Linked DNA regions of Stratiformator vulcanicus. The protein of the gene in region 1 interacts with the protein of each later gene in a pairwise test. Links are inferred from orthologs where the notes say so. Each region holds a gene or a part of one and is shown on either strand. Other genes may lie near its edges. The genes, in order: eno and rpe.

What was found.
Region 2: the proteins of eno (region 1) and rpe interact in binary tests that used the Escherichia coli proteins (3 or more experiments, as listed by UniProt). The link is inferred for Stratiformator vulcanicus from one-to-one orthologs.

What each region holds. Positions count from the first base shown.
Region 1 is NZ_CP036268.1:881,493-888,657, forward strand. Bases 2,111-5,072 are described here. They hold eno (phosphopyruvate hydratase), read right to left. Parts: upstream 4,244-5,072; coding sequence 2,978-4,243; downstream 2,111-2,977. Other genes in these bases: Pan189_RS03230 (hypothetical protein), read right to left, coding at 2,180-2,797; Pan189_RS03240 (DUF444 family protein), read left to right, coding at 4,825-5,072. Outside these bases: Pan189_RS03215 (polysaccharide biosynthesis/export family protein), read left to right, coding at 1-371; Pan189_RS03220 (disk-shape morphogenesis protein volactin), read left to right, coding at 471-1,499; Pan189_RS03225 (hypothetical protein), read right to left, coding at 1,554-1,877; more of Pan189_RS03240, read left to right, coding at 5,073-5,934; Pan189_RS03245 (Uma2 family endonuclease), read left to right, coding at 5,999-6,583; Pan189_RS03250 (SpoVR family protein), read left to right, coding at 6,677-7,165. UniProt on the Escherichia coli protein: Catalyzes the reversible conversion of 2-phosphoglycerate (2-PG) into phosphoenolpyruvate (PEP). It is essential for the degradation of carbohydrates via glycolysis.
Region 2 is NZ_CP036268.1:2,723,239-2,730,320, reverse strand. What follows is about bases 2,927-5,805. They hold rpe (ribulose-phosphate 3-epimerase), read right to left. Parts: upstream 4,784-5,805; coding sequence 4,070-4,783; downstream 2,927-4,069. Other genes in these bases: gap (type I glyceraldehyde-3-phosphate dehydrogenase), read right to left, coding at 5,053-5,805; Pan189_RS10715 (histidine phosphatase family protein), read right to left, coding at 3,305-4,039; accD (acetyl-CoA carboxylase, carboxyltransferase subunit beta), read right to left, coding at 2,927-3,308. In the rest of the region: Pan189_RS10730 (ATP-dependent helicase), read right to left, coding at 1-1,506; Pan189_RS10725 (serine/threonine protein kinase), read right to left, coding at 1,506-2,402; more of accD, read right to left, coding at 2,430-2,926; more of gap, read right to left, coding at 5,806-6,072; Pan189_RS10700 (hybrid sensor histidine kinase/response regulator), read left to right, coding at 6,458-7,082. UniProt on the Escherichia coli protein: Catalyzes the reversible epimerization of D-ribulose 5-phosphate to D-xylulose 5-phosphate.

The DNA.
Region 1 (7,165 bases):
AAGAACCGATTTCTTCTGAAACGACGGAAGAAGTCGCGGACGATCCGTTCATGACGGCGATCGCGTTGATGTGCCACGCCGAATCGATCGAAGAAGAGCCGGTCCTCTGGCCCAGCGAACTCCATATTCACGGTCGCTCGACCGGCTTGGCCCGGCTGCGAGTCGACGCGGCCGAGAACGTGCTCGACGCTCCGCATTTTCTGCGGACCGGCGACGGACGTCAGCAGCAACGTGAAGCCGCAGAGACCGCCGCCGCGGTCTCACCGTCCTATCGCGTCGATGCCGCCGCCGAGGTGGCCGCGTCGAACTCCGCCGAGGATTCGCTCACCCGCGCTCTGGCCCGGCAGTACTCAAAGACCCCATCCGAATAATGGCGGGATTGCCCGCGACAGGTCTCCAAGGATTTTCAAGCCGCGCACGTCGCCGCCGACCAATTCCAATTTTGTCAGCGTTACGAATTGAGGTAAGCCATGAATATCGGTCTTGATCTCGGAACGGATCGATTTCGCTCGTTGCGCGCCATCGATGGCCGATTGGTCGCGCGTGCGGTGCCGTCGCGATGCAGTATGGTCGACGATACACCCGCGGCCCGCCGCCTGTTGGAGCGGGCTTCGCTCCCCTATGCGGTTTGCCAAAGCGATCTGATCCTCTTGGGAGAAGCCGCCTTGGAATCGGCGGCGCTCGTCGGGAAACCGTCGATCGAACTGCTGCCGGGCGGGAATGTCCCCTCGAACGATCCCCCGGCTCGGCAGGTCATCGCGGCGCTGATCGAGAGCCTATTGCCGGCCCCGACGCTGAGCGGGACACGCCCGGTTTGCGGGTTGGTTCTTCCCCACAGCGGAACGGCTGACGGAGCCGACTTCCTGACGCATCTGGTCGAGTTGCGAGGATACGTCGCAGAGCAAATTCGCGCCGCCGACGCGGTCGCCCTGGCAACGCTCAGTCAGGAAATGCTGACCGGAGCCGTGCTGACGTTAGGGGCGAACTCCGCCGAATTCGCCGTCATTCATCACGGTCGCCGTGCCGCTCACATTCTAATCGATGTCGGGACCGCCGATATCGATCGGGCGATCGCCGAAGCCGATGACCTGCACATCTACGACACCGCCGGAGTTCGCTTTCGTGACGACGCGAGCGTCGGTCGCTCCAGGGAAAATCTGAGTGGCAGCCTGCTCAATCCTGGCGATGCCCGGGCGAAGCAGATCGAAGCCGCCTACACGCGATGGCTCGACTCGATCATCCTGCAGGCGACTGAGCTAACCGGGAAGACGGTTATGGCCGGCGTGCCGGGGAAACTGCCCCTCGTCTGTGCCGGCGGTCCGACGCAGATTCGCGGGTTCGTTCCGTTTCTCGAATCGCGATTGCGTTCGGCCGACTTACCCTTTGACGTGTCGGAAATCCGCGTCGCGGACGCCGCTTACACGGCCGCCCGCGGAGCATTGGCACATGCGGAACTCACGCGGGCCGAAGCCCAACGCCCGACGGCAAAGGTGGCGTGAACGCGAACGGAGCCTGACCGCGAAGATAATTTCGCGGTCAACTTCCAACTCGGCTCAATCGCTTTCGACGAGGCTCCATTCGGGCAGGTCGGCCGTCTCGTTCGATCGCACTCGCGAACGGGCGAACTTCGGCCCGGCCAGCGTTTCATGAGCCGCGTGAACCTCGTGCGAGGTTCCCGGTGCCAGCGGAACGAACGATGAACGGCTCGGCTTCGCCATTTCGGCATCGCGCCGGGACATTTCGTCGAGCACGATCGGATGCCAGCCCGCGTTCCGTTCTTCGCCGGTGACGTAATTCTCGCGAGCCCATCGCCGCAATCGAAGTTCTCGGATCGGATCGAGCGGACGCCGATCGGCAATTCCAGTTTTTGTCGACATACGATTCCCTTTTCTACTGGTGAAGCTCCGCGAGCGGTGCGCCCGTCGTGCCGCACATGGCGAGTCCGTTATTCTCCCATCGGAAAAGTCAAGGGTGAGCGAAAGCAGAACGATCAGGCGGCTGACGCGTTCCCGGCAATCGGTGCCGGTCGCACCGGATCTGCCGCGTGTTGCCGATAATCGCTGGCGTCCGAAGAATCCGTCTGAGCCGAAGAGCCGATACGAAGCGGTTCGATCCGAGCTATGAGCGCGCGTTGGAGAATCGCATCACCGCTGCATCGCCGCCCTGCCCCGCCAACCGGTTAACGATGCGGGCCGGAGCGTCGATAGCGCCGCAGTCCGCGACGGGTCCACGCGGCGAGGTTCGACGTGGCGGCTTTGACTTCGCCCTCGCTGCGATCGCTGCTGAGGATCAGTCCGAAGACCATCAGCGACGCGGCAATCACGACGGCTGTGCAGCGAATCACGCTTGATTCCGCGATCGGACGCAACAGCATCGCCGCGGTTGATCCGCGGACGACCGAGGTCACCGGCTCATCCATCGGCGAGAACGACGGTTGCGACTTGAGGCGGAGCGACGGGTCGACCGGAATGACCTCTTCACCCTGACGCCCGGCTGCGAACTCGATCCTCGCGATTTGTTCGGCGAAGCCGGGATCATTTCGCAGAGTTCCGGCGATCGACTCGAGACGTTCGACCTGTCGGGCCAACTCGACCAGTTTGAGATGATCGGAGCGGTACGCGGTCGTCAACTCGTCGAGCCGAACGGCCTTTGGTGCCAGATGCACAATCGCCAGCAAGGCTGCGGCAATCGACATGGTGGCCAGCGCGATGCCGTCGATACGAGTCAACGGAAAACGGCGGTGGCGTCGACCCGGGGGAAAAGAAGGGCCATCCATGGCCGACGAGTCACCATCCATGTGACCGACTCAAGGAGCAGTTGTCAGAATTTGTTGTCAGATACGGTTGTCGAAATTAGAGCTGCATTAACAGTTTGGTATGGGGCAGCCGACTCGACGCGGGATGGGTTCTAGCAAGTCAAAAGCGGGTCGGCCATCCCGGTCCATCGGGATGTCGCGCGACCCAGGTCAACGCCTCGGTCAGGCAATCGTGCCGCCGTAATTGGCGTCGGCCCCGAGCAACTCTTCGATTCGCAGAAGTTGGTTGTACTTCGCGATTCGATCGGTCCGGCTCGCCGAGCCGGTCTTGATTTGTCCGGTATTGAGCGCCACGGCAAGATCGGCGATCGTGGTGTCTTCGGTCTCGCCAGAGCGGTGGCTCATGACGGCGGTGTAGCCGTTGCGATAGGCCGTCTGCACGGCTTCGATCGTTTCCGACAGCGTGCCGATCTGATTGACTTTGACCAAAATGCTGTTGGCGACTTCGTCTTCGATGCCTTTTTCCAAGCGTTTCACATTCGTGACGAACAGGTCGTCGCCGACCAGTTGGACTTCGTCGCCGACGGCATCGGTGAGCTTCTTCCAAGTCTCCCAGTCATCTTCCGCACAGGCATCTTCGATCGAGCAGATCGGGTATTTCTCAACCCAGCCTTTGAGCAGGTCAACGACTTCGTCTCCGCCGTAGCTTTTGCCTTCGATCGTGTATTTGCCGTCCGAGTAGTACTCGGTCGCGGCGCAATCGAGGGCGATCTTGATCTGTTCGCCGGGCGTGTAGCCGGCGTTTTCGATCGCCTTGAGAATCACGCCGATCGCTTCTTCGCTGTTGGGCAGATCGGGAGCGAACCCGCCTTCGTCACCGACGGCGGTACTCATCCCCTTGTCAGACAGCACCTTTTTGAGGTGGTGGAAGGTTTCGACGCCGGCCCGCAGGGCCTCGCTGAAATTGTCGAACCCGAGGGGCATCACCATGAATTCCTGCATGTCGATGCCGTTCGACGCGTGCTCCCCGCCGTTGATGATATTCATCATGGGAGCCGGCATCGTGTTGGCGCCGACGCCGCCGAGGTACTTGAACAGCGGCAGGAAACTCGACTTCGCGGCCGCATGGGCTGACGCCAGCGAGCAGGCGAGAATCGAGTTCGCCCCGAGTCGGCTCTTGTTCTCAGTGCCGTCGAGTTCGAGCATCACGCGATCGATTTGCATCTGATCGGTCGCATCGAGATCGACAAGCGCCTCGGCAATTTCTTCGTTGACGTTCTTGACCGCCTGGGAAACGCCTTTTCCCATGAAGCGGCTCTTGTCGCCGTCTCGCAATTCGTGGGCTTCGTGGGCACCGGTGCTGGCGCCGCTCGGGACGGCGGCCCGTCCGACCATGCCATCTTCGAGCACAACGTCGACCTCAACGGTCGGGTTTCCGCGGCTGTCGAGAATCTGTCTGCCATGGACCGAAGCGATCGCCATGCTCATTCCGCAAGCCTTTCACGATAAGCGCTCATCGTCCGATTTTGTCGAACCACGAGTATCGATGCGAATAGAAATAATCAGGCATTATTGAAGTGTCGCGTTCAACTGCCCTGCGGACGTTGCACGGCAGAAATCGTCGGGGTGAGCGACTCCGAAGATCGACACGTTCAGTCCCGACAGATCATCGGGACGGCGAGTTGTTGTATCAATCTCCCGGTGGAGTCTCCATCGACTTCGGGAAAGATTTTTGAAGCAATTGTGAATCCAATTCGGGCAGTTCGACTCATCGCTCGGCGCTGCAAGAGTTAGCGACATCGCAGAAAAATTTTCTTGACCCGCTGAGCTTGTGCAGAAAGTGTCGGCAAGCCGCTGCAGCGATTGATCTTCGACAGTTGTGGCAATTGCGATACGTTGGGAAATGGTTTCGCTCAAACCGCCGGTCGCCGCCGTCTCTGCTTCCCCACGGGGGGTGCGTATAATGTAGACTGGGAGTACTTTGCGACGGATCGCGACGATTCGTAGGACTCGAATACGACACGAACACAGGCGGCTCGAAGCATCGGCTTTGGGCCGAATGACCCATCATGAGCCGGGCCATAGATCAGGACATGCAGCGGTTCAAGGACATCGTCCGGGGCCGCATTCGCAAGGACCTGCGTCGCTACATAACCCATGGGGAACTCTACGGACGCAAGGGCCGTGAGACCGTGAGTATCCCCGTACCGAATGTCGAGACGCCACGGTTCCGTCACGGCAACAAAGGCTCCGGTGGCGTCGGACAGGGGGAAGGCGAAGACGGAACCCCGATCGGTCGCGGCGGCGATCAGGACGGCGACGGCACCGGCCAAGCCGGCAGCGAACCGGGCGGCCACGTGCGCGAGGTTGAGGTGACGCTGGACGAATTGGCCGAGATGCTCGCCGCCGAACTCGCGCTGCCCAACATCGAGCCCAAGGGCAAAGACAGCATCAAGAGCCGTAAGGACAAGTACTCAAGTATCCGCCGCACCGGCCCCGATTCCCTGCGTCACGTGAAACGAACCTACAAGCGAGCGCTCAAGCGGCAGATTGCGGCGGGCGAATTCAATCCGAAGGAGCCGCGGATCATCCCCGTCAGAGGCGACGAAGAATACCGCTCATGGAAACCGGTGCTGGAGCCGCAGGCCAACGCCGCGATCATCTACATGATGGATGTGTCCGGCTCGATGACCGATGAGCAGAAGGAGATCGTGCGGATCGAATCTTTCTGGATCGATACCTGGCTCAAAAAGCAGTACGACGGCGTCGAACGTCGCTACATCGTCCACGATGCCGTCGCCCATGAGGTCGATGAAGACACGTTCTACCGCACGCGCGAATCAGGCGGCACGCGCATCAGCAGTGCCTACAAGGCCTGTAGCATAATCATCGACCGCGACTTCCCGCCGGCCGACTGGAACATCTACTGCTTTCAGTTTTCCGATGGCGATAACTGGGGCGAAGACAACGAAGGCTGCCTGAAAGTACTGACCGACTCGATCCTGCCCCATTGCAACCTGTTCTGCTACGGGCAAGTCGAAAGCCCCTACGGCTCCGGCGACTACATCCGCGAACTCCGGCGCATTAAAGACGAATACGAGCAGATGATCCTATCGGAAATCGACGACAAGGATGCGATCTTCGATTCAATTAAGACGTTTCTGGGAACGGGGCGGTGAGGCGAGCCGGAAGCGTCAGCGCCCGGAGTTGGCTTCAACACGATTCAAACGAAATGAGCCCTTGATGAGCACCGCCATCCAACAGCGATTGACTCCCGAAGACCTGCTCGACATGCAGGACGGGGACCAATACGAACTTGTCGACGGACAACTGGTGGAGCCTGCGATGAGCACCGAGTCGGGTTGGTTAGCTAGCTGGATCGCGTTCGTGTTGACCGGCCATGTCGCCGAAAATGGCCACGCATGGGTCTGCTCAGAGACGGTTCAATATCGCTGCTTCCCCGACGACCCGAATCGTGTACGCAAGCCGGATGTCTCGGTACTGCTGAAATCAACTCGCCCGCAACGACCCGATCGCGAAGGCTTCTGCCTCGAACGCCCCGACATTGCGGTCGAAATTATCTCGCCAAGCGATGCGCTACTCGCGATTAAAGAGAAGCTGGCCGATTATCGTGCGGCGAAGATTCCCCTCATTTGGCTCGTGCATCCGGATGATCTGACGATATGGGTATACCGCGATGCCGCGAAGGAGCCGCAATATCTGGAGATCGACGACCAAGTCGATGGCGGCTCTGTCCTGCCCAACTTTCAAAAGAAGGTCGCGGAACTGTTTCCCCCCGAACTGGTCCAGGAGTTCCGACTAAAGTGAATCCGATTGGCTTTAAGCTAAATTTCTCACGCCCGGGTCGCGGTTCATCCAACTGTTAGCTCTTGACCCTCAACTCTCGACCCTCGACTCGAAATGCCCATCTCCACCCAACGCGAACTCCCCGCCGAAATCCGCTCCTTACAGGATCGGATCGAGGACAAGGCTCGGGAATACGGGCTTGATTTCTTCGAGACCATTTTTGAGATGGTCGACTACGAAGAGATGTCGATGCTCGCCGCCTACGGCGGCTTTCCGATCCGCTATCCGCACTGGAAGTTCGGCGCCGAATACGACGAAATGATGAAGTCGTACTCTTACGGCCTCTCGAAGATTTACGAGATGGTCATTAATACCGACCCGAGCTATGCCTATCTCTTGACCGCGAACGAGATGGCCGATCAGAAGCTCGTGATCGCGCATGTCTACGGTCACGTCGACTTTTTTAAGAACAACTACTGGTTCAGCCGGACTAATCGGCGAATGCTCGATCAGATGGCCAACCATGCCGCGAGGATTGGTCGGTATGTCGATCGCTACGGATTCGAAGAAGTCGAACGGATGATCGACTGCGCGCTTTCGATC
Region 2 (7,082 bases), 1.8 Mb from region 1 along the record:
GTAGAGGCGTTCGATCTCCGCCCGATATTCGATTTCGTCGATCAATTCCGACATCGCGTCGTGCAAGCGAGCGGGTTGAGCTTGAAAACGGTCGCGATACTTCTTGACGAGCGATCGCAATCCGCGAATGGCATTGATCGGCTTGGGACCCAGAACGCCCTGCACTGCGAGTTGTTCAGCCGCTGACCAGAAGTCGACTTTCGTTTTCACCGCCGCGTCGACAACCTTCTCCACCGTCGTCCGACCGATCCCACGGGCGGGGGTGTTGATGATCCGCGCCAGCGCCTGCCGGTCTTGCGGGTTGATCACAACGCGCAAATACCCGAGCAGGTCGCGAATTTCTTTGCGATCAAAAAATGATTGCCCGCCGAGCAATAAATACGGCAGCCGCTTACGGCGAAATTCCGATTCGATCACGCGTGGTTGTTCGTTGGTGCGAAACAGTACCGCAATGTCGGACGGCGGAACTCCGGTCTGATTGATGAGATAATCAAGTTCGAACGCCAACTGCCGAGCTTCTTCGGTCTCGTCGTCGAATTCCAGGAATTTGACGTCGGCAGAGCCGCTTCGGCCCGCTCTGAGTTTCTTCGGGTGCCGGTCGCGATTGTGCCGAACAAGTTCGTTTGCGAGGTCGAGAATATCGATTTTGCATCGATAGTTGTCTTCGAGCCGGATGACCTTCGCACTCGGAAAGTGCCGGCCGAAATTCAGAATGTGCGTGACCTCGGCGCCCCGCCAGCCGTAAATCGATTGGTCGTCATCACCGACGACACAAAGCTGTTGGTGATGCTCGACGAGGGACTGGACTAAACGAAACTGCACCCCGTTGGTGTCCTGGTATTCGTCAATTTGCACGAAATCGAATCGCGTCTGCTGCCGGGCACGGACTTCAGGATCGGTTTCCATTAATCGCACAGTCAGCAATAGCAGGTCATCGAAGTCGACGCCGCCCGATGTCTTGAGAATGCCCTGATAACGTCGGTACGCGATCGCCGAGAGCAGATCGAGATCATCTTCGGTGTTCTCCGTCGCTTCGTCGGGAGAGACACCGTTCATCTTCCAGCGGCTGATTCGGCTGAGCAAATCGGCCGGCTTCATGGCTTTGTCGGTCAGTCGGACCTCGCGCAGCGCCGCCCGCGCAGCCGTTTCCTGATCGCCACGATCATAGATTGCGAAGGTCTTGGGATAGCCGAGCCGTTCGATTTCCTCGCGGAGAACACGAACGCAATAAGCGTGAAACGTTGAGACGAGCGGCTTCGACTTCGACCGTCCCATCAAAGCGACGGCTCGCTCCCGCATCTCCTTGGCCGCCTTGTTCGTGAAGGTGACCGAAAGAATGCGTTCCGGGGATGTGCCCCGCCGCACCATTTCAGCCATTCGGCTCGTGATCACACGGGTCTTACCGGTTCCCGCCCCCGCCAAGACCAGCAACGGTCCGTCAAGATACTGAACCGCATCGGCCTGAGCTGCGTTCAGTCCGGATAAAATCACATCGACGCGTGACATCATTTCGACCCGGCGCACGCGGTCGGCGGAGAACTTTCTTTCGGACGCGCCTGATCCAACGCGGTCAACATGCGAGTCATTGATGGCCATCGCCGATCGCGGTCGGTGGCCATGCCCTGCATGATCACATCCGCGACTTCAGTTCCAAACTTTGGCGCCAGTTCGACCATCGACTTCGGCGGAGTATTCATGTGATGCATCATGGCATCAAGCGATTTCGCCGGTTGCCAGGGACGCTGCCCCGTCGCCAATTCGAAACAGGTCACCGAGTAGGCAAACACATCGACGCGTTCGTCGGTTTGTTGACGTCGAATCAGTTCAGGAGCCATGTAGTTGGCAGTTCCGGTCCGATTACCCGGTCGACAGAACTCTTTCTGCAGAGGGATCGTCAGTCCGAAATCAAGTAATTTGATGCGCCCGTTGACAGTGATGAAAGAGTTTCGAGGGCTGATATCGCGATGCAGGTACCGGCAGGAATGAAGATATTCGATTGCACGTCCGAGTTCGATGAACCATCGGCAGCGCTCGCCCGGATCGGGCTCAGATTCCGCACCGACCCGCGCGGCTAACGTCGTTCCTTCGAGATATTCCATAGCGAGAAATGCCTCCCCATCCTTGGTGAGCCCGTGCTCGTAAGTGCGAACGACGAAAGGGTGCGACAGAGATACCGCAATTTCGCCTTCGCTCGGTTTTTCTCGCCGCTCAAACCGAGCTTCGAAGCGATCCGTCTTTTCGCGATCGAGGATTTTGAGGGCAGCCTGTCGGCCAACTTCGTTGTCGAAAGCTTTCCAGACTTTCGACATGCTCCCCTGCCCGATCGGCCCGATGAGATCGAATCGGCGCTTAATATTGACCCGCTTTGGTCTCTTTCCGAACAGGCGTTTTAGAAAAGACATGGGAAGGAGGTCGAAGTGAGATTTCGGTCAGCCGCAATAGTCGACCAGCCGCGCTACCTCGGTCCGAAGTTCCGGCCGGGGGACAATTCGATCGATAAATCCGTGCTCGAGCAGAAACTCGCTGGTCTGAAACCCGGGTGGCAATTGAACCTTCACGGTTGCCTGGACCACGCGAGGCCCCGCGAAACCGACGAGCGCTTTGGGCTCAGCGATAATAATGTCTCCGAGCGACGCAAAGCTCGCCGCAACGCCGCCCATAGTCGGGTTAGTCAAAATCGAAATGAATAACCCACCTGCCGCATGAAATCGCGCCAATGCCGCAGACACCTTGCCCATTTGCATTAGCGACAGAATGCCCTCATGCATTCTTGCGCCACCGCCGGAGCCGCTCAAGATGACCAGTGGCAGCCTCAACTCCGTCGCCTTCTCGATCGAACGGGTCAGCTTTTCGCCCACGACCGAACCCATGCTCCCCATGATGAAAGCAGAGTCGGTCATGGCAAAGATAACCGGTCGGCCGCGCATATAACCTTTCCCGGCGACACATGCCTCGGATAAACCAGTCTTCGCCTGCTCTTCGACCAGCCGGTCCGCATAAGGCCGCTTGTCAGAGAACTCGAGAGGATCGAGTGGCCGCAATTCCGTAAACCATTCCTCGAAGCTGTCTTCGTCGAATAGTTGACGGATTCGTTCGGCAGCGGAAACGTAAAAATGATGTCCGCATTCAGGGCACAGACCCGACTGTCGGTCAATCAGCTTGCGGAAAACAGTGGCCCCGCAGGCCGGACACTTGACCCACAGGCCTTCGGGGACGCCGCGTTTTTTCGGACGGTCGCTCTGACGATTCGGCGCACTCGCTGTTGCCGCCGAACTCGCACCATTGGGAACTGCTGCGTCGTTACTCATTTCGCATCATCCTCCGCCGGCATCATTTCCGCTAATCGATGCCCCTCAGTCGATCCGTCGAATCGGGATTCTTCGTGACCGCCGCCGCCATCTGAGTGCGGTTCACCGTTCGACGTCAGGACGGCTTGGCTCGCCACAGCGACCGCCGGCTCGGCAGGCCGTTTCGTCGAATGGCCATTCAAAAATAGTGGTTCAACCGGCGAGCCGGTACTGCTGCAAACAGGACCGCGAAATTCGATCTCTGTGCCGCAGGCCACACTGGCAATCAACGAGGCGAGCGGCTCGGCGGCGACGATGCCGATCCGACCACTCTTTTTCAGCGGCCGCTTGAGGACCTTGCGCACACGCTCCAGTGCGTCTCCGACGGGTTCACCCTGAGGCGGGCAGACGGCTTCGGGAGACTCCTGCCATTGGCGGATCAGCTTCGGGTATTTCTTTCGAATCTCTTCGAGCTTCAATCCCTGCCATAAGCCCTGATCGAGATTACGCAGCTCCTCCTTCGCCTTGACCGGCACGTCAAGTTCGTCACCAATCTCTTGGGCCGTGCTGAAGGCGGGTTCCCCGGGGTCGCACAGAATCATGTTCAGGTTCGCATCTCGCAGCGCTTCGACGCAGTCCATCACAGACGCTGATCCGTGATCGCTCAGCGGAAGATCGAGACGACCCTGAATCCGATTCTGATCATCAAAGTCAGTCGCGGGAGGGCGAATTAAAACTAAGTGTTGGCACATGGGGTCCGTCTCATGCTCGGCAGATCGGTCTCATTGACCGTCGGCTGCACTTGTTTCGGCGATGTCGGCTTGATGCGTCAACGCCTTGATCGCCGCACCGTAATCATCTGCATCGAAGATCGAACTGCCTGCCACAAAAAGCTCTGCTCCCGCCGAAGCGGCGCTGCTGATTGTCTCGGTCCCGATTCCGCCGTCGATCGAGATAATCAGGCGGTCGCCAGCCATCTGACGAAGTCGGCTGACTTTGGGCAGCACCTGCGGCATGAATTTCTGGCCTCCGAATCCCGGATTCACACTCATTACCAGAACGAGATCCGCCGCGTCGACAAACGGCTCTATTCGATCAAATGAAGTGGGCGGATTGATTGCCAGGCCAGCCGTAAGTCCTGCATCGCGAATCGCGGCCAAGTTGGCCGTTGGATCGGGTTCGGCTTCGATGTGAAAAGTGATCGCATCGCAACCCGCATCCGCATATTCCTTCCACCAGCGACTCGGCTCGGAAATCATCAGGTGGGCATCGAGTGGCAGGTCGGTCCGCTCACGAATCCGCTCGATCACCATTGGGCCGTAGGACAGATTCGGGACGAAATGTCCGTCCATCACGTCGAGATGCAGCACCTCCGCGCCGGCATCTTCGAGTCGACTGATCTCTTCGGCAAGATTGCCGAAATCACATTTCAGCATCGACGGCCCCATGACAGGGCGACCGGGCTTCAAGCGGCGAATTGTCTCGTTGCGTTCCATACAGCTCGGATCGATTCGGGAATCCCCGGCTTGACCTTCAAAGTGCGACAGAGGTATTGCAGGACCGATACGATTCTGATCCATCGGTCAATTGTCACCGATCGATCGTCATTCGTCTAGCCGATGTCGAATAGCCGACGTCAAACGCGACGACCCGTCACGCAATTATTACCGCAAGCCAACGTCTCAGCCTTCGCCGAAAATGAACTTCCCCGCCTCGATCGCTGATCGCGACGAAGCGGGGCACAGTTCATGTTCGTCACGAATCGCTACAGCGAGGCGAGTTTAGCGATCAGGTCGGCGGTTCGGTTCGAGTAGCCGAATTCGTTGTCGTACCAGCCCATGACCTTGACCATCCGCGATCCGATGCGGGTCGTCCATTCGCCGTCGAAGATGACGCTGTGCGGATTGCCCACGATGTCGCTCGAGACGATCGGGTCCTCGGTGTACTCCATGATGCCTTTGAGCGGCCCTTCAGCGGCCGACTTCATGGCGGCGTTAATCTCATCGACAGAGACGTCTTTCCCCAAAGTCGCGGTAAGGTCCGTGATGCTTCCCGCCGGTACCGGCACGCGAAGGGCCAGGCCGGTCAGCTTGCCTTTCACCGCCGGGTAAACCTTACCGACCGCTTTGGCCGCCCCGGTTGTCGTCGGGATGATGTTCAGTGCCGCGGCCCGGGCCCGGTGCGGGTCGCTGTGCAACAGGTCGAGCACCTGCTGGTCGTTGGTGTAAGCGTGGATGGTGGTCATCAGACCTTCTTCCAAACCGAAGTTTTCGTTGAGCACCTTCACCATCGGAGCCAGACAGTTGGTTGTGCAACTCGCGTTCGAGATGCACTTGTGATCTGCGGTCAGCTCCGAGTCATTCACGCCAGCCACGACGGTCAGATCGACTTCATCTTTCGCCGGGGCGGAAAGCACAACCTTGCGGGCGCCCGCTTTGAGGTGGCTATCGTAGCCCGGTTTGGCGTCGGTCGCCCGCGACGTGAAAATACCGGTTGATTCCAAAGCAACGTCGCATCCGAGCTCACCCCAAGGGAGTTCGGCGGGGTTACGCTCTGAATAAATTTTGATCGGCTCGTCATTGACGATCAGCGTGTCGCCTTCGACCGACACGGTGCCGGGGAATCGTCCCTGCACGCTGTCGTACTTCAGCAACATGCCCAATAACTTCGGATCGCCCAAATCATTGATACCAACGATCTCAAATTCGTCCGGACGCAGTGCCATGGCCCGAAAGGTGATACGACCGATTCGCCCGAATCCGTTGATGCCGACTTTTACCGCCACTGGAATCTCCCGTCCCCGTTGACCTGACTAAACCGGTAACGGGAAACAAACCCCGCACCGCAAGGCCCCGGAAGAATCGCCGGGGCAAGTGCGAGTCTAATGGCGTTCGGAGAGCGGAACAAGAATCGGGGGGTGAGGTCACCACGTATCCACAAATCCGAATTTACTGATGCTTTTCGGGCCGACGTCCTCTGACAGCATTGAGTATGACATCAGAAACCGGTCACTGACGCTTAAGTTGCGCCACCCGCAAAGTCGATGTAACCGTCAGAGTCATCTCCTCGCCGGTGGCATCGGCATCCATTGCGCGAGTATTTCGGCAAATTTACGCTCGGTGGACTGCTCGGATCACGGGCAAGAGCCGGCAGGATCAGGTCGTCGCATCATGGACGAGGAATTGCTGCAGGAATTCCTGGCAGAAAGTTGGGAAAATCTGGCCCGACTCGACCAGGAAATCGTCCGACTCGAACACGAGACCGGCAACGCTGAGCTTCTCGACAGCATTTTCCGGACAATTCACACGATCAAAGGCACCTGCGGATTCATCGGGCTGGTGAATCTCGGCACCGTCACGCATTCGACCGAGAACGTACTCGGCAAAATGCGGGAGCGGGAATTACCCGTGACGCGTGAGACGATCTCGCTCGTGCTCAAAGCCGTTGATGCCATCAAAGCTTTGCTTGAAGGCATCGAAGCGACCAATTCCGAGCCGCAGACCGATCACACTCGGCTACTCGCCCAACTTGACGCAATGGCCACGGGAACCGATCTCGAATCAGAGTCCGATGGCGATGAAGTCACCGTCGAATCGCCGATCGACTCCGTCTGCGCGGCCTCGCAAGCCGATCTGGAGGAATCCTCCGAGGCCGATGGCTCTCTGTCGTCCGACCAAAGGATTTCAGATTCGGTGTGGGACAGCCAATCTGCGGCTGCCGATCCGTCGTCAACCGAGACTGGGCGGCGAACTGCGGCCGATCTGTCGATTCGGGTGAATGTCGACGTCCTCGATG